2 linked regions of the Funiculus sociatus GB2-C1 genome follow. The protein of the gene in region 1 interacts with the protein of each later gene in a pairwise test. Links are inferred from orthologs where the notes say so. Each region holds a gene or a part of one and is shown on either strand. Other genes may lie near its edges. The genes, in order: NDI42_RS11520 and NDI42_RS21125.

What was found.
Region 2: the proteins of NDI42_RS11520 (region 1) and NDI42_RS21125 interact in binary tests that used the Escherichia coli proteins (3 or more experiments, as listed by UniProt). The link is inferred for Funiculus sociatus GB2-C1 from one-to-one orthologs.

The regions. Positions count from the first base shown.
Region 1 is NZ_JAMPKJ010000019.1:68,798-84,137, forward strand. The notes cover bases 3,784-8,086. They hold NDI42_RS11520 (DNA polymerase III subunit alpha), read left to right. Parts: upstream 3,784-4,169; coding sequence 4,170-7,886; downstream 7,887-8,086. Other genes in these bases: gatA (Asp-tRNA(Asn)/Glu-tRNA(Gln) amidotransferase subunit GatA), read left to right, coding at 3,784-3,984; NDI42_RS11525 (sunset domain-containing protein), read right to left, coding at 7,939-8,086. Also shown: NDI42_RS11495 (alpha/beta fold hydrolase), read right to left, coding at 1-300; NDI42_RS11500 (CAP domain-containing protein), read right to left, coding at 396-1,097; NDI42_RS11505 (DsbA family protein), read right to left, coding at 1,396-2,187; NDI42_RS11510 (hypothetical protein), read left to right, coding at 2,202-2,438; more of gatA, read left to right, coding at 2,524-3,783; more of NDI42_RS11525, read right to left, coding at 8,087-8,352; NDI42_RS11530 (serine/threonine-protein kinase), read right to left, coding at 8,443-9,630; NDI42_RS11535 (TMEM165/GDT1 family protein), read right to left, coding at 9,763-10,065; NDI42_RS11540 (TMEM165/GDT1 family protein), read right to left, coding at 10,219-10,614; NDI42_RS11545 (YkgJ family cysteine cluster protein), read right to left, coding at 10,710-11,060; psb30 (photosystem II reaction center protein Ycf12/Psb30), read left to right, coding at 11,276-11,404; single-stranded-DNA-specific exonuclease RecJ, read right to left, coding at 11,555-13,642; NDI42_RS11560 (hypothetical protein), read right to left, coding at 13,693-14,121; NDI42_RS11565 (hypothetical protein), read left to right, coding at 14,642-15,232. UniProt on the Escherichia coli protein: DNA polymerase III is a complex, multichain enzyme responsible for most of the replicative synthesis in bacteria. This DNA polymerase also exhibits 3' to 5' exonuclease activity. The alpha chain is the DNA polymerase catalytic subunit.
Region 2 is NZ_JAMPKJ010000054.1:19,303-33,331, forward strand. The notes cover bases 5,272-8,263. They hold NDI42_RS21125 (DNA polymerase III subunit gamma/tau), read right to left. Parts: upstream 7,775-8,263; coding sequence 5,768-7,774; downstream 5,272-5,767. Other genes in these bases: NDI42_RS21120 (glycosyltransferase family 2 protein), read left to right, coding at 5,272-5,619; NDI42_RS21130 (tetratricopeptide repeat protein), read left to right, coding at 8,009-8,263. Also shown: NDI42_RS21095 (nucleoside deaminase), read left to right, coding at 1-218; rbsK (ribokinase), read right to left, coding at 431-1,420; NDI42_RS21105 (DRTGG domain-containing protein), read right to left, coding at 1,447-2,538; type IV pilus biogenesis protein EbsA, read right to left, coding at 2,565-2,939; NDI42_RS21115 (radical SAM protein), read left to right, coding at 3,255-4,229; more of NDI42_RS21120, read left to right, coding at 4,183-5,271; more of NDI42_RS21130, read left to right, coding at 8,264-9,436; rnhA (ribonuclease HI), read left to right, coding at 9,607-10,497; NDI42_RS21140 (glycosyltransferase family 2 protein), read right to left, coding at 10,530-11,885; gamma-carotene 1'-hydroxylase CruF, read right to left, coding at 11,882-12,802; NDI42_RS21150 (GNAT family N-acetyltransferase), read left to right, coding at 13,133-14,029. UniProt on the Escherichia coli protein: Part of the beta sliding clamp loading complex, which hydrolyzes ATP to load the beta clamp onto primed DNA to form the DNA replication pre-initiation complex.

The sequences.
Region 1 (15,340 bases):
CTCCATCGCCAATATTCCCCCCAACGACCATCCTAGTATCAAACAGCGTTCGATCTGTAAGCGGTCTAGAAGCGCCTCTAGGTCAATCAAATGGTCGCCCATAGTAAAATCCCCATTGAAGCGACTACTGCCATATCCCCGGAGGTCTGGGGCGATAGTTTTGAAACGATTTTCGAGGTGGTTAGTAAAGATAGACATACTGCGACCATTACCGGGATGACCGTGCAAGCACAGAATGGGAAACCCCTGTCCTTGGACGCGGACGCTGAGGTGATGAGCTGGGGAAGAAGTGTAAGGCATAAATAAGGTTCTCATGTAAAAGGTAAAAGGCACAATAATTCTTCACTTTTTCATTTTGCATGAGAGCCTTTTGCCTTTCTCAATTACCATTTGAACTATTTGTCTTTATATCCTCCAGCGTATGTAATCACGCACATATTTCTGTATTTAGCATGAGAACCGAAGCCCACCCCAGCTACCTTAAAAGCGGAGTTAAAGATATTTTTTCTGTGACCGCGATCGCTTACTCCATCATCAATAATTAATTGCATCACAATATCTTGGGCTGTGCTGGAACCGTAGCTGATATTTTCCCCGGCGGTGGTTTGCCAAGAACCATAGCGGTTGATGCGAGTAAAGGGGGTACTGCGATCGCTTCCCGTGTGTCCTGTCGCACCCTTTGGGCCTTGGTCTTTGACGAGATCCTTTGCACCCAAAGACATCCCTTTGGATGCACTCAAAGCTGACACAGGTTTGGCTGATTTCAAGAATGCGATCGCCTCATCAACCGCCCTCACGCCTTCCTGCGTCTGCAAATAGACGTTACCAGGCAATTTAACTCGCTTGCTATCAACAAAGCTCTTTTTGTACTTTTCCAACACAGCAGCATAAGCGGCGGGATTTGTCCGCGCCTTGTTCATTTCCACAATAACAGCTTGTTCCAAAGGCGAAAGGTAACTCGCTTGTGCCAACAAAGTAGATCCTCCTTGAGTGGATGCTGGAACGCCTGCCAGAGATGGGCTAGAGGGAAAAACTGAATGAAAGAAGGTCGCCAGTACAGTGATAGGGGCAAATGCCATAAATAGAATCCGACGCATAAATCACCTTACAATTTCCTGACAAGAGAAATAACGCTGTCTATATCAAATAGATTGACAGAAGCTTCCTAAAGTTTCCGAATTTAATAAAAATAAACGTTAGTCTAAAATTTAGAATTTATCCAACACTAAATTTATCTTTCTACCACATTCTTTTTAGCTGCTACTTCTGTAAAAGTCTCTTGTTCATTGTAGCCGGAGGCGATCGCGCTCAAACTTCTGCAATCTCAGATTCAGTTTGTGAGCGATCGCAATATACAAGCAATCGCTCAAAATCGAATCAAATGCCTAAATTACTTCAAGATTTGTTTACACTAGCTAATACGTTCTCGATATCTGATAGCTGCACCGCACCTGAAAAAGTTTCGCCATTTATCACAAAGAAGGGTGTGCCAGAGAGTCCTAAAGATTCAGCAAGTTGAATATCTTCTTGGATGGCGGGATCGGCAAGAATGCGATCGTCCTCAAACTTCTCCAAATCAAGATTCAACTTTTGGGCAATATCTCGATACAAATCCTCACCTAATTTGTCTTGTTGAGTAAATAGTGCGTCTTCGTACTCCCAGAATTTGCCCTGCTGAGTTGCAGCCCAAGCAGCTTTAGCCGCTAACATGGCTTCAGGATGAATTGGAGTAAGGGGAAAATGCTTGTACACTAAAGCGATTTCGCCTGGATGCTTTTCTATTAATTGCTTCAGTGTTTTATGAGCTTCGGCACAATAGGGACATTGAAAATCTGAGAACTCAATCAGCACAACCTTGGAATCAATTGCCCCTGTGGTGGGAGATTCTCCAATCACCGCTTTAGTATTAGTTTTTAAATCTTGCAAAAAAGCTTGCTGTGCTTGCTGAACCTGCTGTTGTTGCTGCTGCTGGTATGCCTGAACAGATTCCAGAATTACTTCTGGGTGCTTGCGAATAATCTCTAAAACTTGCTCTTCCAATCGCGGACTGGTTTGGGTAGCTGCTTGCGCTGGCGTTGACCAGCCGAACAATGCTAGACACAATAACAACATTGCTAGTTTCAATGCTTTCTTAGCCGCCATTAGGAAGAAAGTGGGGGCGATCGCCCAAAGTTGAACTCGACGCATAAATTACCTGGCTGATGTTGCTAACACGATCCAGTATGCTCGACTTGCGGGGTGGCGGAACAATGAGAAGGACGCGATCGCTTCCCAAGAAAAATACTGATACCAAGCGCGATCGCCGCTTAATTCCCATAATTTTCCGCAATCTCACCCCCAAACCCTCCCCGGAAGCAGGAAAGCAGGGATGGGTTCAATATTTACGCCTAATCAACTGTAAAATCCGCACGGCACAAGCATTTCGCCTGTCTCAGTAGGGAATCATAGCGACAAGAAAGCGATCGCGTCTTTGGCGTAACCTATACTAAAAATCTAGACGGTGAATCGAAACGAGGTCATGGCATGGCATCCATCCGCGAGTTGCATAAACAACTCATTCGCAAAGAACGCTCAGCTGTAGAAATTACCCAAGAAGCTTTAGACCGTATTCAGGCGCTAGAGCCGAAATTGCATAGTTTTTTGTGCGTAACAGCAGATAGAGCATTGCAACAGGCTCGTGCAGTGGATGCCAAAATCGCCGCCGGGGAAGAAATTGGGCTGCTGGCGGGGATTCCTATTGGCATTAAGGACAATATGTGTACGCATGGAATTCCTACTACCTGCGCCTCGAAGATGTTGGAAAATTTTGTCCCCCCTTACGAGTCAACGGTGACGCAAAAACTGGCTGACGCTGGTGCAGTCATGGTGGGAAAAACCAATCTCGACGAGTTTGCGATGGGTAGTTCTACGGAAAACTCAGCCTATCAAGTCACTGCTAACCCTTGGGATTTGGATCGCGTGCCGGGAGGGTCTTCTGGCGGTTCAGCAGCGGCGGTGGCGGCAAAAGAGTGTGTTGTAGCTATCGGTTCTGATACAGGTGGCTCTATCCGTCAACCAGCCTCTTTCTGTGGCGTTGTCGGGATGAAACCTACTTATGGGTTAGTTTCCCGTTATGGATTGGTGGCTTTTGCTTCTTCTTTGGATCAGGTTGGCCCGTTTGGACGCACAGTAGAAGATACAGCAATTTTATTGAGAGCGATCGCAGGTTACGATCCCAAAGACTCTACCAGTCTCAAAGTCGAAATCCCAGACTACGCCAAAGCTCTCAGGCCAAACTTCAAACCGAGAGGTCAGTTGCGAGTTGGTTTTATTAAAGAAACCTTTGGCGAAGGTTTAGACTCAACTGTGTGGCAAGCTGTTACCAAAGCTATTGAGCAACTGCAAAATTTGGGAGCGGAAATTCAAGAAATTTCCTGTCCCCGCTTCCGCTACGGTTTGCCCACCTATTACGTTATTGCTCCTTCTGAAGCATCCGCTAATCTCGCTCGGTACGATGGAGTAAAGTACGGCTTCCGCACACCAAACGCCGACAATCTTCTATCGATGTACACCCAGACTCGCGCCGCTGGTTTCGGAAAGGAAGTCAAGCGCCGGATCATGTTGGGTACTTATGCTCTCTCAGCTGGTTACTACGACGCCTATTATCTCAAAGCCCAAAAAGTCCGCACCTTGATTAAACAAGACTTTCTGCGGGCTTTTGAAAAAGTTGATATTTTAGTATGTCCCACTGCTCCTACAACTGCTTTCAAAGTAGGAGAAAACACAGAAGATCCGTTGGGTATGTATTTGAATGACCTGATGACTATCCCGCTAAATCTTGCTGGGTTGCCTGGTTTAAGTGTACCCTGTGGTTTTGATGAAAAGGGATTGCCGATTGGAGTGCAATTGATTAGCAATGTTTTGCGAGAAGATTTACTCTTGCAAGTAGCATATGCCTATGAGCAATCTACTGATTGGCATCTACACACGCCGCAATTAGATTAGCTATCTTTCTCGTTCCCAGGCTAGAGCCTGGGAACGCAATTCTAGAGGCTCTCGCTCGAAGTATAAACGAGTTAGGAAAACCCACCCTTATTTTAAATAGACGATTATAGGAGACTCTGCCTCCTGTAATCATTCCCAAGCTCAGCTTGGGAATGAGGAAACCAATTAGTAATTAGTAAAATAATATGTCTTTCGTAGGTTTACATATTCACAGTGATTACAGTTTGCTTGATGGTGCTAGTCAGCTACCCGAACTGGTAAATCAAGCAATAAAATTGGGAATGCCTGCGATCGCTCTCACGGATCACGGCGTTATGTATGGCGCAATTGAACTAATAAAAGTTTGTCGCGGTAAAACAATTAAGCCAATTATTGGCAATGAAATGTATGTAGTGAATGGCGATATTAAAGAACAAAAGCGAGGTAGAAAAAAATATCACCAAGTCGTATTAGCTAAAAATACTCAAGGCTACAAAAATTTAGTTAAATTAACAACAATTTCTCATTTAGAAGGGGTTCAAGGCAAAGGAATATTTTCGCGTCCTTGCGTTAACAAAGAACTTTTAAAAGAGTATCGGGAAGGTTTAATTGTCACCAGTGCTTGTTTAGGCGGTGAAATTCCCCAAGCAATTCTCCAAGAGAAGCCAGATATCGCTCGCCGAGTTGCTAAAGAGTACAAAGATGTTTTTGGCGAAGACTTTTATTTAGAAATTCAAGATCATGGTTCTCAGGAAGACAGGCTTGTTAACGTTGAAATTGTCAAAATTGCACGGGAACTAGACATTAAAATTATTGCTACGAATGATTCGCATTTTATCTCCTGCAACGACGTAGAAGCGCACGATGCGCTGTTATGTATTCAGACGGGGAAATTAATTTCCGAAGATAATCGGATGCGCTACAGCGGGACTGAGTACCTTAAGTCTGCTGAAGAGATGAAACAACTGTTTCGAGATCATCTACCGGACGAGGTAATTGAGGAAGCGATCGCAAATACCCTAGAAGTCGCTGAAAAAATCCAGCAATACAAAATTTTCGACGAGCCACGCCTTCCCGACTATCCTATTCCATCAGGTTACACAATTGACACCTACTTAGAAGAAACTGCCAGAGAAGGACTGCGCGAAAGATTTAAAGTTCGTTCTTATTTAGACGTTGGTTTAGTTTATCGAGAACGGCTGGATTATGAATTAAAAATGATTCAGCAGATGGGTTTTTCTACTTACTTTTTAGTAGTTTGGGATTACATCAAATACGCCAGAGATCATGGCATTCCCGTAGGGCCAGGACGTGGTTCTGCTGCTGGTTCTCTCGTAGCTTACGCCTTAAAAATTACTAATATTGACCCAGTACATCATGGACTGCTATTCGAGCGATTTCTAAATCCAGAACGGAAATCTATGCCTGATATTGACACAGATTTCTGCATTGAAAGGCGGGATGACGTAATTCAATACGTTACCGAAAAGTATGGAAAAGAGCGAGTAGCACAAATTATTACCTTCAACCGTTTAACATCTAAAGCAGTTTTAAAAGATGTCGCCAGAGTGTTAAATATTCCCTATGGGGAAGCAGACAAAATGGCGAAATTAATCCCCGTGGTGCGAGGAAAGCCAACCAAACTTAAAGTAATGATTGGTGACGATTCACCCGCCCCAGAGTTTAGAGAAAAGTACCTATCAGACGAAACAGTTCGCCATTGGGTTGATATGGCGATGCGGATTGAAGGTACAAACAAAACCTTTGGTGTACACGCCGCTGGTGTAGTTATTTCCAAGCAAGCGCTAGATGAAATTGTACCGCTGCAAAAGAATAAGGACGGCTCTGTAATTACCCAATATTTCATGGAGGATCTGGAATCCCTGGGATTATTAAAAATGGATTTTCTGGGGTTGAGAAACTTAACGATTATCCAAAATACGATTGATTTGATTAAGAAGCACCGAAATATCGTTATAGATCCTGATGATGTAACCTCTGAGGAAAGAAAAGCTTATAAAATTTTATCAAAAGGCGAAATTAATAAACGACCAAAAGGAGTCCATAGTACCTATAAAAAGTTAGAAGAAGGTGATTTAGAAGGTATTTTTCAGCTAGAGTCGTCGGGAATGCGTCAGATAGTGCGCGACCTAAAACCCTCGAACATAGAAGATATTTCCTCAATTCTAGCTCTATATAGACCGGGGCCATTAGACGCTGGACTAATTCCTTTGTTTATTAATCGTAAACATGGAAGAGAAGAAATTGTCTATGCAAATCAGTTATTAAAACCAATTCTTGAGGAGACTTATGGTGTTCTTGTTTATCAGGAGCAAATCATGAAGATGGCTCAAGATTTGGCAGGATATTCTTTAGGTCAAGCTGACTTATTACGCCGCGCAATGGGTAAGAAAAAAGCTGATGAAATGGAGAAGCAGCGGCAACTTTTTATTGATGGAGCTACAAAAAACGGGATTGTAAGCACACTGGCTGAAGATTTATTTGAACAGATGGTGAAGTTCGCCGAGTACTGTTTTAACAAATCCCATTCAACTGCTTATGCTTATGTTACTTATCAAACTGCTTTTTTAAAGGCAAATTATCCGGTTGAATATATGGCGGCATTGCTGACCGCTAACAGTGGCGATACCGATAAGGTACAGAAATATGTTGCTAACTGTTTGGCTATGGGAATTAAGGTGGAACAACCGGATATTAATTGCTCCCTTGTGGATTTTACGCCTTTGCAAGAAAAGATTTTGTTTGGGCTGTCTGCGGTGAAGAATTTAGGTTTGGGAGCGATTGAGTGTATTTTGGCAGAACGAGATCAGGGGGGAAATTTTAAGTCATTGGCTGATTTATGCGATCGCGTCAACCTCCATGCTGTCAAAAACAGCGCCTTAGAAGCTTTGATCCAATGCGGTGCTTTTGATAGTATCGAAACGAATCGAAACCAATTAATCCATGACCTCCCCTTAGTAGTAGATTGGGCGCAATCCCGGGCCAAAGACCGAGAAATCGGTCAGGGAAATCTGTTTGACTTTTTTGGAGGGGCGACCTCCACTCAAGACACTGCTAGTCCTGCTTTTGAATCTGCTCCCAAAGCGCCCCTGGTGAAAGATTTTTCCAAAACAGAGAAGTTGCAGATGGAAAAACAACTGCTGGGCTTCTATGTTACTGACCATCCTCTTAAATCTGTAGAAAAATTAGCCGCGGGGTTAGATCCTGCTCCTATTAATCTCAGCCAACTGGAGAATGCGCGGGCGAAGTCAAAGGTCACTGTTATTGTAATGCTCACAGAAGTTAAGCAGGTGACTACTAAGAAGAATGAGCGCATGGCGATTCTACAAATGGAAGACATAACAGGTCAAACCTCAGCTGTAGTCTTTCCCCAAACTTATGAAATAATCAATTCATTATTAGTAACAGATACGCCTCTAATTATCTTTGGCAAAGCGGATCGGCGAGAAGATCAGATGCAAGTGATTGTGGAAGAAATTAAGCTGATTACAGCGGAGCAATTGGTAATAGCGGAAGTAACACCGCCGCTAGTAGAAGAAGAACCTGAATTTCAGCCCCAGGAAACAACTTTTTCAGAACAACCAAAGAATCACAATGAGGATAATGTGAAAATTGATGCTGAGCATTTGGTGATGGTGGAACTGACACCTGAGCGAATTAATGATGAGGCAAAACTTAAGCACCTGCTAATTCTTTTGGAAGAACATTCAGGCGACAAGAGTAAAGCAAAAGTTCCGGTAATTGGAGTTGTGGCGGGTGAATACAAGCGCAAGTTTGTGCGCCTGGGACAGGCATTCTGGGTGCAAAATCACAAACGTACTGTAGATGCTCTTAGATCCGCTGGTTTTACTGCCCGCGTTAAGGCTGTGACGAGTGGAGAATACTCGTCCTATGACTATTAAATTTTCTCTTCATCCACAAGAGGAAATAAAACGGCGAGGGATTCCATTGATTTTAGTTGGCTTCGTTCTCCTTCAGTTCTTTGGGAGATTTGTAGCCAGCTTGCTCCGCTATTTTCCTGCTTGGAAAACAGATATCGGGCTTGATTTTGTCGTAATTTTTCGCCTTTGGCCCAGTGTAGACTTTACCTCGTTTTTTAGTATTTCTTCCCTTAATCGGCGCATTACTTGGACAATTATTTGCTTGAGGCGATACACCTAATTTTTCAGATGTGGCTTTATCAGATGGACTAGGGGAAGCTGTATTTCCATCTACCGAAGGAGAAGGCGAAGTAGTTTCAGAAGTAGGTGAGTTGGGAGAATTATTAGTTACAGGTACGTTAGCTTCTTGAGTGCAACTAGAAAGGGTTAAACCTGCTAAAAGCGCTATAGATGCAATCCATTGGCAATGATAATTTTTCAAGTTCATTTTTATCGGAAAGCTTAAGAAAGGGTATTATAACCTCTAAAGGTTAATTTTTTATAGTAAGTATAGTCTACCCTACAAAATATAACTTTGCTAAGTCTCAGTTGGCGGTTTTTTGGGTTTTGGAGAGCCTAAAAACTGAGATTTTAATTCTTCCAATTCCAGATCAACTTGGCTTTTTGATTGTGCAGGATTAGAGGATGGGGCTTTTTGGGGAGTAGATTTTTGATTTTCATTTTTAGACGTGCCAGCTTCCAGAAACTGCGATCGCATCTCTGCCAATTCATCATCAACTAGGCTGTTAGACTTGCTAGCTGAGGTTTTAACAACGGGTGTTGTCGCTGGCGGTGATTGATGAACAGGCTTTGCAGGTGTCGCAACTGTTGGTGTCGTTGCTTGCTTCTGCTCTTGATTCAAGTCTTTAAGCACTTCTGCTGCTGATTGATAGCGCCGACTGACAGCAGTTTGCAGCATTTTGTCTAGAATTTTACCTAAAAAACCGCTGACTTTAAAAGTTAAGAATTGTCGCCACACCCAGGCATCTTCGTTGATATCATATAAGTCAAATGGAGACATCTGGGTTAATAAATGAATGCAGGTGACTCCTAAACTATAAATATCGCTGACAAAAGTAGCTTTGCCTCTAGCTTGTTCTGGTGCTACATATTCGGGGCTGCCAATGCTGGTTCCGGTTTTCAGTAGAGCGGCACCTGTGGCAAATTTAGAAGCGCCAAAATCGACAATAACCAGACGTGTGTCTCGGCTTCTCCTAATAATATTTTCTGGCTTAATATCCCGATGAATTACCTGATGATTGTGCACAAATTGCAGCACAGGTAATAGATCGTTTAACAATTGGAGAATCTGAGTTTCATTAAATGCACCGACCTTTGATAGTTCTTCGGCTAAATTTTGCCCGTCGATAAATTCTTGCACCAAATACTGCCGATCGTCTTGGGTAAAATATGCCAGCAGTTCTGGAATCTGGGGATGTTTGCCTAGTTCATCCAGTCGCACCGCTTCTTGATTAAATAACTCAACTGCCTTTTGAACGGTGCTGGTGCCTTGGGCTTGGGGATAAAATTGCTTAATAACGCAGGGCGGTTTTGAGGGTTTGTCTTCATCCACTGCCAAAAAAGTTCTGCCAAAGCCTCCCTGTCCAATGGGTTTGATAGCACGGTAGCGCTCTTTGAGCAGCAATTTGGTGCCACAAGTGATACAAAACTTTGTATCAGTAGGATTCTGGGGATTTGGGCAAGTTGGATTGAGGCAATAGCTCATAATGGGAAGCAATCAACGGATGACTCTATATTAAGTCTTCCCTATGTTTTCCCGTAAGAAAAAGCGCCCAAAAGACTAAATGGAGCTACACAAATCAAGCCCACGGAGGCGGGTTTAAGAAAATGGCAAATGTTATAGTGCCTCTTCCGATTCTTCTGACGAATTGGCATTAGGCCACAGCAGGCGCACAGCAATCAAGGCAAATCCAATTGCCGCGATCGCTTTCAACATCCGCGCCGGAAACAGCACCGATACCCCTTCTCCTGCCAGAACTCCCAGTAAACTAGCCAACAGCAGTGCTGTGACTGTCCCAAAAAATACAGCGCGGGGAGATTTGGAACTGCCAGAGAGCGCGATCGCTGCAAATTGGCTCTTATCTCCTATCTCTGCCAAAAATACCGTAATAAAACTAATTCCTAAAAGGTGCCAATCCATAAGTATTTCTTATTGTTTAATTTATCCTCATTACCAGGCTCAGCCTAATAACGCTGTTTTGGAGGTGCCTGCTTCAATAATTAATCCAACTACACCAGTGAAAACCAGCCTCACTATTAACATTCCCAGGAGCTGCCTGGAAACGAAAAAGCTTTAAAAATGCACTACATCCCAGCACAGCATCGCAGAAACGCACAGCAAACAAACTCCAGCTGCCGTATCTAGGGTTTTCGGCGAGAACTTGGTTGCCAGAGCACGCCCCAACAATACCCCTAGTAAACTTGTAGCGATGAGTGCCGCTGCTGCACCTGCAAAAACCAGCCCAGGTGACTGAGATTCCGCACTCATCAGCAGAGTTGCTATCTGGGTTTTGTCTCCCATTTCTGCCAAAAAGATTGTCAAGAACGTCGAACTGAACGCTTTCCAGGGTAAACCTTCCAGCTTAGATGCTGCTGGCTTCTGGTAAGACTGGCGCATTTGTGCAGATTTCGCTGGTTCAATAGGACGCTCTAAAGTAGGCAAGCTGGGAGGCAATGTAGATAGTTTCACTCTTTAGTTCTGCTTAAGGCTGCATAGTTTTCATATTCTTTTCATTTTCTCAGATGTGTGTCGAAATATCAAGCTTTTTAAATTACAAAGCCTTCTCAGAAGCCAACTTCACTGTTAAAGCGGATCATTTCTAAAGAGCGATCGCCATAAACCCCTTCAATCTGCTCGCGACAACATTCAATTGCAAAGTCGTTCAACTCCTCTGGTTCAACACCATACAAATCCTCAAAAACATCTGACTGCACCCGACAGAAGCGAGGACGGTCTGCATAGATCCGGCATTCTCGCGCCGCATGGTCAAAATTCACGCACCATCCCCCTTCACCCACCATGCTCAGATAAAGCTGTAACTCATCTGGGGTAAGATACTCATCCAAGTCTGGTCGGTCTGCTGGGTCAAGATGACAGCAGGCTCCACATTGCTTAACACAGCCCCAAGTCGCCATTGTTCAAAATCTTTCAAAAAGTTCTCGTTTCTTGAGCTTAACGGTTTTTCGTTAGTAGCTGTTCAAGACGGCTACCCGCAATTCCTGTCGTTTATTATACTTTTGTAAACTTGCTTTAATAAAGGAGCGATCGCTAGGTAAGATTAGATGGCAAAATTTCCAGCTTTGCCAGTTAAATCTATACGTAGTAAATACCCTCATCAAAGGCAGGAAACATGGAATTTTTCAGCTCTTTAGGCAACCTCAACTGGGAAGTAATTGCTCAGCTCACCTTTGTGGCACTAATCATGCTTGCTGGCCCAGCGGTCATTTTCGTGCTGGCATTTCGCAACGGCGACCTCTAAATTCCCAGCGTTTGTAATCAAAGTGAATCTTAAACGCAAAGGCTCGCTAAGGGAAGCGCAAAGGTACGCAGAGGGTAATTAAAACTTTGCGCCCCTTTGTGAGTCTCTTAGCGAGCCTTTGCGTTTAAAGGTCTTGACTTTTTAGATAAGTTATGTACTTCTTCCGGGTAGGTTCAAAGCTTTGAGAGCAGCCTTAATTAGGTGAAAATACCTCGGTTCAGTAACATCAACTTGGGCGGAATCTGCGGCTGTTGTCCCTAAAAGCCCGGTTCTTTGTCCTTGCTGAATAGCTAGAACTTTACCTTGATTATTTTTAATTTTTAACTCTTTTAAAGACTCGTTCAGACTACAGGTGTAATGACGTTGGTTGTAGTAAAATTCGGCTTGAGGCTGCGGCGAAGCCAGTGAGGAGATTTTGGGAAGTCGGACACCTACTAATTCCAGCTCAATTGTAGTGTTGCCATTCCAGAAATTTTCTTTCAATTTGTAGGCGATATCGACTCGCGGCGGCAAAGGAAAGTAATCGCCCCAACGCCACGCGATCGCTTTAATTTTGTAAACTGGGTTATCCTGCAACACGGTCAGTTTAACGTGACCTTTCCCCACAATTTTTTGCTCCACAACTCGAACATTAGGAGTCCAGAAAATCGGGTCGGAGTTTTCGATACCGCAGGGGTGAAGACTATCCATCTGCTGATATAAACTGAGATTAATTTGCTCCAGGCTAGCCTGGGCATCAATCTTCAGCAATGGCTTTAAATGTTCGGGTTTGAGGCATTGGTTAGCAAAAATGCACAAGCGTTCTCGAAATGCTTCTAAATTCTCCGCTGGCATAGAAAAGCCGCCTGCTGCCTTGTGTCCGCCAAATTTCCCCAATAAATCTTGACAATACTGCAAAGCTTCAAACACATGAAATTCAGGAATTCCCCGCGCTGAACCCCGAATGTGTTGCTCATCCTCATAAGTCCCGATAAACACCGGAACGCCGTAGCGTTCAACTAATCTGGAAGCAACAATTCCAATCACGCCATGATGCCAATCTGGTTGAACGACAACCAAAACCCGATCTTGCTTTAGAGAACTTGCATGGAATGTCTCTACATAAGCAACAGCTTCTTGTTCAATTTCCTCGCATAGTTGCTGACGAAGTTTGTTAATTTGTTCGCACTGCATCGCCCTTTCCAGCGCCACCCCCATATCATCAGTTGTCAGCAACTCAATTACGGTTAGGGGGTCAGCAATGCGCCCTACAGCGTTAATTCGGGGGCCAAGGCGAAAACCAATATCCTCCGGCTTTAGGGATTTTGCATTTTGGAATCCTCCCTTTTTTAGGAGAGGATCAGATTTTGGATTTTCTGGTTCACTGTTTTCCGTTCCTTGCTGTACCCCAGACATTTGAATCAATGCTTGAACCCCTGCTAGTTGCGAATGCGGCAACTGTTGCAAACCTCGCTTTACCCAGCGACGATTAACACCAGTTAAAGGCGCTAAGTCGGCAATGGTTCCTAGAGTAAATAGTTCTAAAAGTGGCTTTACTAAGCCTTTAGCTTGACCCAGTTGTTGAGCAAGCGTTACTGCCAAAATATAGGCAACTCCAACACCAGCAACACCCCGATAAGGTGAAGATTCAGCAATTAGTTTCGGGTTAAGAATGGCATCAGCTGGCGGCAGTTTTTCTGGGATATCGTGATGGTCGGTGACAATGACTTTTACACCCAGTTGTCGCGCTCTATCAATAGGATCAAACGCTGAAATGCCATTATCTACAGTTAAAATTAACCCAACACCTTCTCGGTGAAATTCTTCTACAATTCGCCGATTAATGCCATAGCCTTCACTCATGCGGCTAGGAATGGCATAATCTACCTGTGCGCCTAACCACCGCAGCGCCCTGAGTAACAAAGCAGTGCTAGTCATGCCATCAGCATCGTAGTCACCACAGATAGCAATTTTTTCACTGGATGCGATCGCATCTTTCAACAATTCCACACTAATTGCTAAATCTGGAAAATCCTCCAATGGTGAAGGCAAAACCTGCGATTCTGGTTCCAGAAATGCTTGCACCTCTTGGTACGTTTCCATACCCCGATTGATCAACACCTGACCCAACAAAGGTGAAAGTCCCGTTGCTTGCGCCAGATGTTGAGCTTGTGCTTCAATGCTGGGAAATATCTGCCACCGATGATTAGGCAATCGGTGAGAACGAGAGGATGGATCTGATGATGGTCGGTCTTGCACAGGTGTCTTAATTTAAGCAATCCGGCTGTGGCCATCCTATCAGCTTTGAGCTAAAAAACCGCAACCCGGCCGTCGTCTTTAAGATAAACTGTGCGATCGCCTGGAGGACGACCACCGGGACGCACTTCTATCCGCAAAGTTCTCGCATTCGGTTTCCCAATGTTCACCCGCAATGGCAAACCAGTCGCATCCCACAACAAAACTGATAAATTTGGGTCGGTACTACCTCCCCTAGCAAAAGATACCGCTTGTCCGGGATTAAGAGGAATTGGGTCAGTCTCCAACACCCTCTGCATCTGAACCAAACTTGATGTTAGATTAACCACCTCAAAGGTAATGCGTTGTCCCGGTATGAACTGAATCGGCGGCGGCGGACATTTATCAGCACAGGTTCCGGCTGCTGCTGGGTTGATTTGTCCTGCATCCCCAAGCAGTAGACTAGCTGCAACTAAGACGAGTGTAGGTAGAAGTTTAGACATGAAAACTTAAATTTTACACACTCCATACTATCTCGCGTCGCGTCTGTCTGCATCAGTAAATACATTTTTTTTGTATGTAACCGCATTTTCTACAAAGTGCGGAAATTGCGGTTGTCCGACAGGCAAATATCTTAATCAGACTTGATATATAGCGTTTCTCAGTTGAGTGGAGTATATGGCAATTCTGACCTTCCCTCGACCTTGCTAGGGACATGGAATTGCCATGTCCTTACAGATGTAACGCAGCCAAGCCTTGAATTGATATACATAAGTTCAGGAAAGCGCAAGTCGCACATTTGAGTGACACTCAACTAAGCTACCTAAGGTGTGTTTCACCAGAAAAAGCGACTGCTAATTACCTTAAACCAAAAGTTAGAACTAAAGAGAACTTGCCAAGATGAAGCGGTGAAACAAATCTGAAATTTCAGAAATGTTCACGAGCAATGGAAAATGTTCCAGACACACAGATAAAAGTTTCATCTTAGTAAATAAACAGAAAACTAACCCTAAGTAACACTTCATGCTAGTTTCAACCTTTGAACTTTTAGTTAAGTCACAATTGCCAACAAATCTGGTTCCACCTCCACCAGAGTCCTTCGCCAAACTGAGGCGTACAGCCATTCAAGGTTATTTCCTAACACTTGCCAATACGACAAGCTCAACTGTCATAGTGTCTCTGGTGTTTACATCGGTTACGCCGTTTGTAGATATTGGAAAAACTTTCGTTTTTCTGGATGTAACTGGGGAAAATATTCCGGGCGATCTCATTCCAGATATAGCCGACAATAAGGCAAGATTCACCGTAAAGCTTCCTGCTAATGACACGGGTTTGTTCATTTTGCAGCCCGATATTTTGAAGACTGACAAAGGAGGGAAAAGTCTACTGGATACTGCGGACTTTGAAGTTCGTGGTTATGTGGAAATCTTTATGTCTTCGCTTTCCGAAGCTAAATCTGCAAGGCTTCTGTTAACACCTGAACACCGAGGGACATTCTTTAAAGATTTAACAGTTGAAGACCCTCAGCTCGATCAAATCGTCTACACTTTGCCTACCGCTAATGGGAACTCTCTTTTTAAGCTAGAAAAAGAGAAGCCTAACTCGGATGATTGACATAGAGTAGGGAATTTTGTTAAAGCTTATTAATGAGCTTTAACAGTAGGTTTACTTGAGACGACGGATACTTTTGGCGAAGCCCTTAAAACCTAACAACTTAGCTCT
Region 2 (14,029 bases), on another replicon or contig:
CTACGTTAATGCCTTGTTACCTCTGTGCTGGTGCTGTCGTCCAATTTGGGATTAAAAAAGTTATTGTTGGTGAGTCTGCAACTTTCTCCGGTGCCAAAGAATTTATGGAATCTCATGGCGTTGAGGTGATAGATTTAAACTTGGATGAATGTAAGCAGTTAATGAGCGATTTTATCCAGAAAAATCCGCAGTTGTGGAATGAGGATATTGGAAAGTAATCGTTAGATTGCTCTTAATCAAAAGAAAAACTTTTTATTCTCAACCGCTTGAAACCGTTAACTTTTTATGATATTATAATCTTGATAAGGAAGAACTATCCCTAAGTATTTATTTAATCCAGATTTTATACTACCAGAAAAAAGCAATCTTTATTAATAAAATCTCCCTCCAACTCTCCAATTAAACAAGAGAAATCCCTCTGTTTCTTTGCCTACCTTGGCGTTTGAAAAATACCTCTCTCGCCCAGAAACCTATTAAACATCTCCCGATCAGGCAGAGAAGGCTGTGCGCCAGCAGTAGTTGCAGAAATAGCACCAGCAGCCGCACCCCACACCACCGCCTCCCGTAGAGAACGCCCTTCAGCTAAAGCCGCAGCCAAAGCACCATTAAAGGCATCTCCGGCAGCAGTTGTGTCAACCGCCTGGACTCTAAAAGCTGGAACGAAGAACTTCTCTTGAGAGGTTGCACAAAAGACACCGCGATCGCCCAACTTTACAATTGCGTTTCCCACACCCCAACTAAGTAAAATTGTGGCAGCTTTATCAGCAGCTTCTTGCCCATCTACGGGAAAACCCACCAACTGCCCCGCTTCCACTTCGTTAGGGGTAATGATGTCAACCAACGGGTAAAGCTGCTGTGGGATATCCAATGATGCTGGTGCGGGGTCGAGAATCACTCGGACACCAGCCTTTCGCCCTGCCTCGCCTGCTGCTAAAACAGCACTCATCGGTATCTCTAACTGTAAGAGTAAGGCGGCGGCTTCAGGTAACAAATTTTTCAGGCGTTCAACATCGTTCTCGTTCACGCGCCCATTAGCCCCAGCAACGATGATAATGTTATTTTCTCCAGCGTCATCAACAGTAATAATAGCGACACCAGAAGCAGCTGCCTCATCCACCAACACCGCCCCGGTATCAACGCTAGAAGCTTGAAGACCTGCCAGGAGTTCGCGCCCAAAACTGTCGCCGCCCAAACGCCCCACTATCTGAGTTGGAACCCCCAGTCGGGCTGCTGCTACCGCTTGATTCGCCCCTTTGCCACCCGCGGCGGTAAAAAAGTCATGTCCCCGCAGCGTTTCCCCGACGACTGGCAACCGATGCGATCGCGCTACCAAATCCATATTAATGCTGCCGAAGACAATTACTTTGCTCATGATGGAAGTATTGCTAATTGCTAATAGTTGCTTCTGACAATTAGCCATTAGCTATTAACCATTAGCAACTTTGTTTATTGCACCGTCACTGCTGCTTCCAAACCCAAAGTCCCCATAAGGCGGTCAATATCGAAGTGTTCCGCCATCATCTGGCGGATACACTCTATTTTGATCGGTTCGTGTAGCCGTACCTGACCAAAGGCACGATCGATAATTCCTACAGTTGTTAGCGTATCCAGGTCAACCGAGAGAATCGGGATCTCTAAATCTTCCGCGCGGCTGAGGATAAAGTGTTGCGGCGGCAGTTGACCAGTCAAAATCAGACACTGGGTAGAAGTTTCCAGGGCGGCTAGTTGGATGTCTGTGCGATCGCCTCCAGTTACCACCGCCATATTCATTCCCTTCCGGAAATACTTCAGCGCTGAGTTTACATTCATTGCGCCAATTGTCAAGCTTTGCACCATCAAATCTAACCGATCCGGACGGCAAAGCACTTCTGCCTTCAGCTGGTGTACCAATTCCCGAACGCTGACACTCCGCAGCAATTCACTGCGTGGCAACATTGCCAGCACCGGAATCCCCTGCCGTTCCAGAAAAGGACGCACAAACTTCTGGGCATCCTCCAGATTATTAGAGGGAATATCGTTAATCAAAACACCCAACAAGCGATCGCCCAGTCTCTCCTTAGCTGATAACAAAGCATCCACCAACAACACCGAGTGAAAACGCGCCACCAGTAAAACCGCCGCGTCAACAGCAGCAGCGACCTGTCCCAAAGACAAGTCGAACAAGCTCCCCTCCTCCAAATTACCCGGCCCTTCCAACAATACCAACTTTGCCCCAGGCACCATGCGATATTGCTCAAGAGACTCGCGATAATCCCTCTGGTCAACTCCCGATAAGCGTCTTTGAATTGTCTCCTCATCTAGAGACAGCAGAGTTGGGCAAACCCGGTTATCTGGTAATTTCAACACAGTTGCCAGTAACCGGACATCCTCCTCCATCGCATCCGTTTGCGACTCGCTTAAACAAGTACCTAGTGGTTTACCGTAGGCGATATCCAGTCCTCTTTCTTTGAGCTGGTGGGCAATCCCTAAGATTGCTGCTGACTTGCCACTGTAAGCTTCTGTTGACCCTATTAGCAAATATTTAGCTGATTTTGGCACACCCTCACTCCTAATTTTTACGGTGTTCAACTGTCTGCACGTAGCAGCTTGCGATAGAACGCCTGAGAAAAGTCGATTGAGCGAGTGCGCTTGTAATTCATAATTACGTCGATTAAAAAATCGACCAACTCCGAATTTGCCATCATCACTTCGTAACTCAGCTCCGCATTCCCATCAAACTGCAATCTGCAACGGGTAAGCTCTATGGGCATTTTAGAGACATACCAGGTGGCAACAAAAGGAATGCTTTCGCCGCCTTCTATTTTGCGATTACCTTCTAAAGATCCTTTTTGATACAAGCTAATTGCCAAGGGTAACATATTACGCTTGGTACCCTGGTAGTAGGGCATATAAACACTGACATCCCCTTGGGGTGCAGGCTGAAGTTGGTCGATTGACATACTGAAACTTTCCTCAATTTCCGTCTATTTGGCAGTCGGGTCTTCCTTAATTGTCTGCCAAGCCAGCATCCGATTGAGAACAGATTAGCTTAGAGTTTTTGCGTTGGAAAGTGGCGTTAAGGGAGATTTTACCTTAATATACCGCTCCGGCCTTCTGTCCACAGATAAATTTGCGAAAAAAGAAAACACAAGAAATTCCTCAATTTCCCATTCTCAATTCCTAATTCTCCAGTCCCCTAAATAAAACTTCCCATCTGCTGCCGATTGGTTTACTCTGGCTGAAGAATGCTATGGAATACCTCATGGGCGAAATCTATGACTCCTCTGGTTGCTAATTACTACTTGACCTATCGCTGCAACGCTCGCTGCCATTTTTGTAACATCTGGGCGTTAGAACCACCCCTAGAAGCTGACTTCAACACGATTCAACACAATTTACAGGACTTGCGGCGCTTGGGTGTCAAGTATGTAGATTTTACTGGTGGAGAACCACTGCTGCGTGCCGATGTAGGACAGATTTATTCTGAGGCTAAGCGGCAGGGATTCTGGACCAGCATGACGACAAACACAATTCTTTACCCCAAAAAAGCTCATGAAATTAAGGGGTTAGTTGACTTTTTGAATTTCTCCCTGGATGGTGCTGATGCCGAAACTCATGACTCCTCACGGGGGGTGAAGATTTTTGACACTTTGGTGGAGTCGGTGGAAATCGCCCATGCCTTGGGCGAACAACCCGTTCTGAATCACACCGTAACTGCCCAGAACTACCCCCACATCGATCAAGTAGGAGAACTGGGTCAACGTCTGGGTGCCAGGGTATGGCTCAATCCAGCCTTCACCGCTCACGACAACTACAATTCTAAAAAGAATCCCACCCCTGAGATAGTAGCCGCAATTCAAGCAAGTGCTAAGAAATACAAGAATGTTGGGTACAATAAGGCAGCACTGGCTTTTATTGAAGCTGGGGGGAATGATACCAAAAATCCCCGTTGTAAAGCGGTGGATGCTGTAATTGCTATTTCTCCTGACGACAAGCTACTCCTGCCTTGCTATCACTTTGCCCAAACAGGCGTTCCCATTGACGGTAAACTTTACGACCTCTATCGCCAGTCGGAGGAAGTGGAACAATACCGCAAATCTCAGGGCAAGCTGTCGGTCTGTGAAGGCTGCACTGTCTGGTGTTACCTAATACCCAGCTTCTTTATGGGTGTAGACAAGTATTGGTGGTTAAATCAAGTAACATATGCCGGAGAATTCCTGGCCCGAAAACGATTCTTACAACGAGCTTGAACCGCTCGATTCTCTTTTGTCTGAATGTAGAGACGCAATTCAGGGCGTCTCTACAGAAGAATTTGAGAGCGAGTTTTTTCAGGGACTAGCAGGACGCCGCCGCAAAGCGGCGTTTGCCTTAACGGTAATTTGGGGCAGTACTGTTGCTCTGCATTTTATTGTCTGGGGTTCATGGTTAGTTGTGGGACTGACAGCGTTGCTGTTTATTCAGGCATTGCGCGTCGTGTTTGCTCGCCCCTTAAAGCTCCCGGAGCCTTTATCTGAAGAAACCAAAGACCAATGGCCTTATGTTTCCTTGTTAGTGGCGGCCAAAAATGAAGAAGCCGTTATTGGCAGATTGGTGAGGACACTGTGTAATCAAGATTACCCCGTAGATCGGTATGAAGTGTGGGTGATTGACGATCACAGCACTGACCGAACGCCACTATTGTTAGAGCAACTGGCTAAAGAATATCGTCAGATGAAAGTGCTGCGGCGACCTGCTAATGCGAGTGGCGGCAAGTCGGGGGCGCTTAATCAGGTGTTACCTTTGACGCGGGGACAAATTGTCGGGGTGTTTGATGCTGATGCTCAAGTGCCAACCGATATGCTGCGGCGAGTGTGTCCTAGTTTCCAGCGGGAAGCGGTGGGAGCAGTGCAGATGCGAAAAGCGATCGCAAACGCCTCTCTCAATTTCTGGACGAGGGGCCAGAAGGCAGAAATGGCATTCGACACCTTTCTCCAGCAGCAGCGGATCGCTATTGGCGGTATTGGGGAACTGCGCGGTAACGGTCAGTTTGTCCGCAGAACTGCCCTGGAAAGCTGCGGCGGGTGGAATGAGGAAACTATCACCGACGACTTAGATTTAACCTTCCGGCTACACCTTGACCAGTGGGATATTGATTTTGTCATCTTTCCAGCAGTACAGGAGGAAGGCGTTACAAATGCGATCGCGCTTTGGCATCAGCGCAACCGTTGGGCAGAAGGCGGATACCAACGGTATCTGGACTATTGGCGGCTTTTGGTATCAAACCGTATGGGAACTTTAAAAACCCTTGATTTATTCTCATTTACGATCATTCAATACATCCTCCCCGCGGCCGCCGTACCAGACTGCTTAATGGCTCTTGTCCGGAATCGTCCCCCCGTCCTCGCTCCCATTAGCAGTTTCGCCATCACTCTTCCCCTACTAGGGATTTTCATCGGACTGCGCCGGATTAGTAAACAGGAGAAATTCAGGGCATCCAACTTTTTCGATACCTTAGTCGCTACCCTGCGCGGCGTTTTTTATCTGTTCCACTGGATACTGATCATGGCTAGTACCACCGCCCGGATGTCCGTGCGACCAAAGCGCTTGAAATGGGTCAAAACTGTGCATCATGGCACTGGTGACGAAAGCTTGGAGTTTTAATCTCTTTAGCTAGTGTCTAATGGCAAAAATTAGCTATAGCAATCCTATTTGAGTTGTGAAGCACCCCTTCAGATACCCGACTTCTTAGAGAAGTCGGGTATCTCGCCTTCATGAATCATTTAAGGCTGCTATAAATGACTTGCTCTCGTTAAAAATCTACATAATCATCATCTTCCCACTCTTGCTCTGGCTCAGGGGTAGGAGAAATAATATCTTGGGCTGGCGGCTGCGGAATTTCAGGTTCGATTAACTCTAAATCGCCGTTTTCATTGACAATATCACCATCAAAATAGTCGGCAAGGCGTTTGGCAGCGATCGCTACAGCTTGAGTGTCAGAACGCACTGCCAGTTCATCCTCCTGCCAGCTAGAAGCTGCTTGCACTGAGGGTGGAGTACGTTCAGCTGTTAAATCTTTTTTGTTAGCCTCTATCCTCTCCTGCGGTGGAACCTTTGACGGCATCTGGTTTTGTGAAGGCAAGGCTTGATAGTTAGCAGCACTATCCTCCTTCACCTCCAAAGAAGGCGGTGTTGTCCCCTGACTGGAAGTTTGTGACTGGGCGGTTGATTGCGAGTCAGTCGCAGTCCCAACTTGAAAGTTAACCTTGACCTTATGCTGAAGAACCTCTTGAAAAGCAGCTTCCAGGCTAGCTAATTTGGGTTTGGCATAATTGTTGAGCAATTGCGCCGAACTGATACCGACACAGGCTATTTGACCTTTGATATCTAATAGATATCCGTGTTGGCTGAAAAGGGCTTTACCTGGGAGTGGGAGACGATCCAGCACCTGTTGCCAAACTTGCTCAAGTTCGGATTGTTGACCAACAACCGTACTTTGCGTCGTTGGTGTAACACTTTCGGCTTGTACGCTAACAGCGGGCGCAGAAACAGGGGAAGCGGGTTGTGGATTTTCACGCTGTGGGGGCGGTGTCTGCTCTTTCTGGGATAAATTGGCAGACGGGCTGGGTTGGGCTGGTGTCGCTAATCCAGTCGATTTGGGAGTTTCCGGTTTCGCAGGCTGATTGTTGACTCTAAACTCCGGAACTTGGGCGACTGATTTTTGGCTTTGAAGAGAATCTGGCAATAATCCCAACAGCGTCACTTCTAGCCACAGACGCGGCTGAGTAGTATTTTTAATCTGGACTTCGCTATCTTTAAGGTGCTTTTGCCCCAGCAAAATTGTTGAAATATCTAAACCTTCAAACTCACACAACGCTTTCCAAGTTGGAGCAGTCAAAGCAACTAAGTCAGGGCGGTTGGGAGCTTTTTTAGCTATTAACAAATCGCGGTAGAAACCAGCAAAATTCTGAAGGACAATCAAAGGCTCTCTGCCCCTGTCCATGAGTTTGCGTGTCTTGTCGAGAACAGCTTCCGGATTGTTAGATGCGATCGCCTGCAACAAATCCATTAAATCTCTTTCTGGCACCGCCCCTACTAAGTCCCAAACGGCTTCCACCGTCACCTGACCGGATAATAAACTTAGTTGGTCGAGGAGACTTTCCGCATCCCTCAAGCCTCCCTGAGCTACTTGCGCCACCAGAGTCATCGCCTCCACGGTGATATTAATATTTTCCAGATGGGCAATCTTTAAGAGATGACCCACCATTGCCTCTAGGGGAATGCGACGAAAATCAAACCGCTGACAGCGAGAGATAATCGTCGGTAACACCCGCTGGGGGTCCGTTGTCGCCAGGACAAAGACTACGTGCTTAGGTGGCTCCTCCAGCGTCTTCAGCAAGGCATTGAACGCCGCCGTGCTGAGGCTATGAACCTCATCGATTACATAAACCTTATAGCGACACTGGACTGGGGAATATTGAGCGCGTTCGATGATTTCCCGAATGTTATCTACGCCTGTGTTGCTGGCGGCGTCGATTTCAATCACGTCCAGCGCGGAACCTTTAGTAATTCCAAAGCAAACATCGCAAACTCCACAAGGCTGATCCGTAGGAATATTGCTAGAAAGACAGTTGAGCGACTTTGCCAGAATTCGGGCGCTGGAAGTTTTGCCCGTCCCTCTGGATCCAGTGAATAAATAGGCAGGGGCAATGCGTTTGCTGCGGATGGCGTTGGTGAGAGTTTGGGCGATCGCTTCTTGTCCCACCAAATCCGCGAACGTCTGAGGGCGATACTTGTGATGCAGGGGTTCGTAGGTCACGGCATTCAGAAAGACAAGGACTAGAGCAACAGTTGCCCATAAAAGTCTAGCGTGTTGGTCTGGTTAAACCCTGCTGTGTTAATCTACTGTTGCTTTATTTTATTTGGTTCGGTTTTCTAGAAACTTTTATTCGAGTTAACTGGACAAAAGGTATGATGGGCAAGTATATGCGGCACTATCATCAGTTCAAGCCAGTTGGGTAGAATCTGAGGAAGTGCGACGGGAATGGGGCAAATGTTAAAGCAAATATGGCGATCGCTTGTAAGGTGGTTTCAGCGTTTATTTGGTTCCGACAACAGGCGGAAGCCTACACCGTCTTCGTTTCAACCGGAAACCCCTAAACCCCTGTCCGATACAGATTATGAATTTTTGTATACCCAACTGCTCGAAGGTGTAACGCATGGTTGGCAGCAGCCACGAGTTTTGCGTTTTTTTGAAAGTTTGGGCGATCGCGGCAGCCAAGCCCAATGGGTAGGATGGTTGCGTCGCTTTGGCGATAGATTATTGGCTTCACCTGTGCCAAATAATGAGTTAGCAGCGCGGATGGTGCAGTTGGGTCAGATGGGGTGCGGCGAAATTAGCGATGTTTCCTATGAGATTGGGATGCAGCTATTGACTCGTTCTCCGGCACGAATGGGACAAAGAGAGCCTGTCTCTGAGCCTGTCTCTGAGATATTCGAGTACGAGGAGTACGAGCGCACTGAAGAAGCTCCGCCAGAAAATAACCAGCCAGAGGAAAACCCAGAACTCAAGACAGTCACGTTGGATGAGTTGTTTGTAATGTTAGAGCAGGATGCTGGGTTACGCCAGCAAGTCGCCGAGCAACTGCAAATTGACACAACCGATCCACAAGTGATTATTCAAGCATTGGTTAATCAATTCAATGCTGCCGATCAAGAGAATGCAGACCAACCAGCAGAGGAAGTATCCCAGCAAGCATCAGACGAAGCAGAAGCTTGGTTAAACCAAGGCGTTCAGCAAGTTCTAGCAGAAAATTTTCCAGAAGCGATCGCCAGTTTTGAGAGAGCCACCCAACTTAAACCCGACAACGAGGAAGCTTGGTACAGCAAGGGTATAGCCCTATCGCACTTAGGACAGTTTGAAGAAGCGATCGCTTCTTTAGACAAAGCTCTGCAACTCAAACACAACTATCCCGAAGCCTGGAACCTGCGGGGATTTGCCCTACAAAACTTAAACCGATATGAAGAAGCGATCGCATCTTTAGACCAAGCGCTGCAATTCAAGCTTGACGATTGGCAATCTTGGATAGGTCGCGGCAATTGTGCCGCCAATTCAGTTAGTTATGACCCTCTGTTGGCTTCCTTAAGTCAATTGGCTCAAAACAATCCAAATTTGAACCAGCGCGGCTTTGAAGGGCAAATAGCTTGCTATCAGGAAGGGTTAAAATATGTCACCCAAGACAGCGATCCGGTCGGCTGGGGCATATTACATCAAGCTATCGGCAATGCTCATCATCAGAAAGGGCAGCGAGATTTTATGATCGATCCCTATTTTCACCAAGCTTTAGCCGAATACCAAGAGGCGCTAAAAACCCTTACAGAAGAAAATTTTCCAGATGCGTACCAGGCGATTTTGCAAGACATCCAGCAACTTCAGCTGGCTTTAGGGGAAACAAATGACGATATTTCCTCACCCAGTTAAATTGAAATACGACTGCGATCGCCCATAGTTCATTTTTTTTAATAGAATTGGCTGTCGTCAGTAAAATAGAACCAACCCAATCCAACACTCACTCCAACGACTGGGCAGATTTTCCCATCATTGGCAGCATCTAACTTTTTGTTAACCATCAACAACTAACAACTACCTTGATGCCCTTCTCACGTAAAATCAAAACTCTTTACACCGATGGAGCTTGCCGTGGCAACCCTGGCCCTGGCGGCTGGGGCGTTGTGGTTTATTTTAATGATGGATCGGTCTATGAAATGGGTGACGCAGATCCTGCAACCACAAATAACCGCATGGAAATGCAAGCAGCGATTGGTGCCTTAAAACTTGTCACTGCCACCGGACAACAAGAACCAGTCACACTCTACACTGATAGCGAATACCTGAGAAACGGTATTACCAAATGGGTTAAAGGCTGGAAAAAGAAGGGTTGGAAAACCTCGGAAGGTAAACCCGTTCTCAACAAAGACCTCTGGGAAATTCTTGATGAACTCAATTCCCAGCATATCGAGTGGCGGTATGTGCGGGGTCACGCAGGAAATGAAGGAAATGAGCGCTGCGATGAGATTGCCCGCGCTTTTGCCCTTGGCCGCGCCCCTGACCTGCAACAAACACAACCAGATGCCTTAATTAGTTCACAGGCTACCGATTCCATCGATCGGGAAACGATACAATCGAGTGACGTATCTTCTGACCCTCCTAACCTCGGCCTTGTCATGGTAGACTCTACTACTCCTCCGTCTCTTGATTCTCTGGACAATCTGCCCCGTGAAGTGAGAGTCGCCCAACTTCGCAACTTGATAGAAACTCTCCACGTAGCTGATGAAATAGCTGCTAAAGGCTATCTGATTACTAGCTCTGAATTAGCCGATCTAATGGATGTCAATGCCAGTGCTGTCACCAGTCGCGGCGACAACTGGGGTTGGCGCAATTGGGTGGTATCGCGAGTGCGCCGCGAGGGAAATCAAATTCTCTGGCAGCTGGAACGAGTGGATGAGGTAAACAGTAATTTTGAAGCAAGTGCTAATAGCTAATGGCTAATTGTCAACAGCCATTAGCTATTAGTTTATCCATAATTCCGCCCCCGCCACTGCTTTGGAGTGCGGAAGGCAGACAAGAAAATTCGCAACACTGCCAAGGGATCTGCGAGAGGAGAAAGATAAAAGTAAACAGGTAAATGCAGAAACGGAAAATTTCGCGTCTCTACACGATCGTTTAAGGGGGCGACATGGGGCGATCGCATGAAGCTTTCATATGAGGGCGCGATCGCTAAAAGCAAGGCAAACCTAATCAAAAGCAGAAATAAGTTCAGCCCGGCTGCCGCTAGGACAGGTATTGAAGAATTCCCCATTACCAGCCAACTTAGTAAAATAAAGGATGCTAATAGGGGTAGACCTTGAGTGCAAGTAAGCAACCACAAATCGCCCCATATCTGACCACTTGATGACGCATCTTTGAGATCAAGCGATCGCCCCCACTCATTCCAGGTTTCAGCTGCTCCCTCATACATCCGCACCTTCAAGACCTTAGCCCCATCCAGAAAGCCCACCTTAAAGCCACCGGAAGCGATGTTACGAGCAAGAGTCACATCGTCACAAAAAGAACTCTTAGCACTGGTATACCCCCCCACAGCCTCTAAAACCGAGCGACGACACAGGAAACACTGACCATTCGCCATCACTCGCGACGGATCTTGAGTATTTGTCCCCGCCGGATCGAATCGGTACAGTAGAGTCATTAACAGTGCTGGTTGCAGCCACCATTCCCCAGGATATTTGAGGATAAACTGCGGCGACAGAGAAACCAAATCGTAACCTTCCGCCTCTGCTGCCTTTACCAAACCAGCAACTAAGCCCGGACTAGGCTGAGTATCGGCATCAAGACCCAAAAACCATTTTGGGGATTGGGAATTGGGGATTGGGGATTGGGAATTGGGGATTGGGGATTGGGAATTGTCCCCAGCCCCTTGTCCCCAGTCCCCAGTCCCCAGCCCCCAGTCCCCAGCCCCCAACCCTGCCATATGCAAAAAGCCATTATGCAAAGCCCAAGGACGACCCACCCAGCCAGAGGGGAGAGGGTCATCATTAATTAGGCGAAATCGGGGGTCTTTTTGCTGTGCTGCTTTTACTAAATCTGGCGTTCCATCTTGGGAACGACTATCAACGACGATAATTTCTCGGACTTCGTAGCTTTGGCGCGTTAACCCTGCTAAACAAGGACTAATTCGCTCTGCCTCGTTTAAAGTAGGAACCACCACACTGACTGCACCGAAAAGTTCCGGCGTGGCAGTGTGGGGTTCAACAGGCGATCGCCTAGAAGGCCCTTTCAACAGCCGCGAAAGCAGAATAAATGCTGCTGGTGCTTGAATCAACAGCAGCAAGAGCGATATTGCGCTCTGTAGTATTAACCAATCGACGCTCACTTCACCGCCACTTTGACTTGAGTAACTGGAATTTCTGGCTTCATACTGGCAGGAGTTTCAGTTGTGGATTCTTTTACATCTGCTGGTTTTGCCAACTGCCATAGTGTCAAAGCCGGAATGACACCGACAATAACTCCCAACGAGACTGGTATCCAATACCCAGCGGCCAAGCTCAATCCAGCTGCATAACCAAAGTTACTTAGATAAATGGTGAGTGGGAAACCCAGCTGACTGCGCTCCAATAGAATCGGTGTCTTTCTCCACAACATTGCTCCCACACCGATAAATAGCGAGCTAGTGCCAAACCAACCCGCATAGTTTCGGTAGGGTGTGCCAAAGAAGGCTCCTGGGTGTTCCCAATACCAAAAAGGCACCATCGTCTGACTCATTGCTGGCTCCAGGGCAAAATCCCAAGAGGTGAACATCATAGCAGCAAGAGCGATCGCGCCCACATAGCGAACCAAACTTGGATTTTGCCGAGTTTTTAGACCCGCACAAGCAATTAAATAGGAAACCAATCCCATATAAAACCAGGACAAGGGAATAGTGAAAGGCACCAGTCCACCAATCTTATACCCCAAGCCATTCAGGTAGCTGTAGTCCCCAAAGGGAAAGCCTGTACTGGTTCCCAGCAGTTCGCTCCCCAAAGACAGACACACCGCTGGCAACATGAAAGTCAGCCAGTGCCATAGCCCCAGCTTTCTGTACGCATAAATGGCAACGGCGATGGTTCCCAAGACGATATTAACCACGCCACCCCCAGCCATACTCCACTGGAATGCAGTCTGCCCCGTTTCCCCTAAATTCATAATTAGTTCAGGATGGGGTACGACCAGCACCAGTCCCGCCAGTCCAAAAACCATCGTTACAATATGACCAACCAGGCAGAAACGCTCGACAGTGACAAGTTGCTTCATTGCAAAATTCTAAGTTGATATTTTCTTAATAGTAGTTTACAAATGTTTGTCAACTAAACCCACCAAAAGCAGCAGGGGCTTTTGCTAATAGTTAGCGAACAGTTGGAAAGTTCCAACCTTCCAACCTTTCAACCTCTAGCGACAACCTATAACAGTTGCAATCAATTCGTCATCTTCGGCGGACAGGAGGGGAAAGCAGTTAAGATATTGGCAGCAACACCCAGTAAGAGCCAGCGGCTTTTTCACAAAAAAAACTGTTGGTCGTCTCTGTTCTAGGCTGGCTCTACAGTGCAGCTTAGCCTACACCATCTGCTTCATGGTTCTTCCAACATGACTTCATTTCTGCCTAAAGAAACCAAAACAGCGATCCGCCCAGTTCAATACCGCGATCTGGATGCGATCGCACAGCTTGCCGCCGAAGAACTTGAGGGAGGGAACCCAGCCTCCTCAACGGCTCTTGCTACGCAGGTACATCGTGTTAGACCCTGGTTTGGTCCGCTGAAGTTTTTGAGTTGGTTTCCCAACCCTTGTCAGCATACCTTTAATGTTTATGTCGCGGAGCAGGATAACCAGATTCGCGGCACGATTCAGGTGTCACCTTTTAACCGCACAGGCAGCACTTGGCGGGTTGAACGGGTGTTAGTGGAGACAGGAAGCCCGACGGAAATAGGCTCCGGGCTGTTGCGTCATTGCTTTGAGGCGATCGTCGAAGCTCGTACCTGGTTGCTGGAAGTGAATATCCACAATAAAGCGGGGCTAGCTCTTTACCGACAGAACGGTTTTCAGCCTTTGGCGCAGCTAACTTACTGGGCGATCGCGCCAGAATTGCTCTCGTCGTTACAAGATCGAGAACCCGATTTACCCAATCTCCTTCCCGTAAGTAACGCTGATGCCCAACTGCTATGCCAGTTGGATACAGTTTCTATGCCGCCTTTGTTGCGTCAGGTGTTTGACCGCAACATCCATGACTTCAAAACCAGCGTTGTTAACAGTTTCCTCACCAATCTAAAGCACTGGTTGGGCAAAACACACAGCGTTAGTGGCTATGTGTTTGAACCGCAGCGCAAGGCTGCAATTGGCTATTTTCAGATTTTTCTTTCGCGCGATGGTTCTCAACCCCATGTCGCCGAGTTGACCGTACATCCAGCCTACACCTGGCTGTACCCAGAATTGCTTTCACAAATGGCTCAAATTGTCAAGGATTACCCCGCACAATCCCTGCAACTG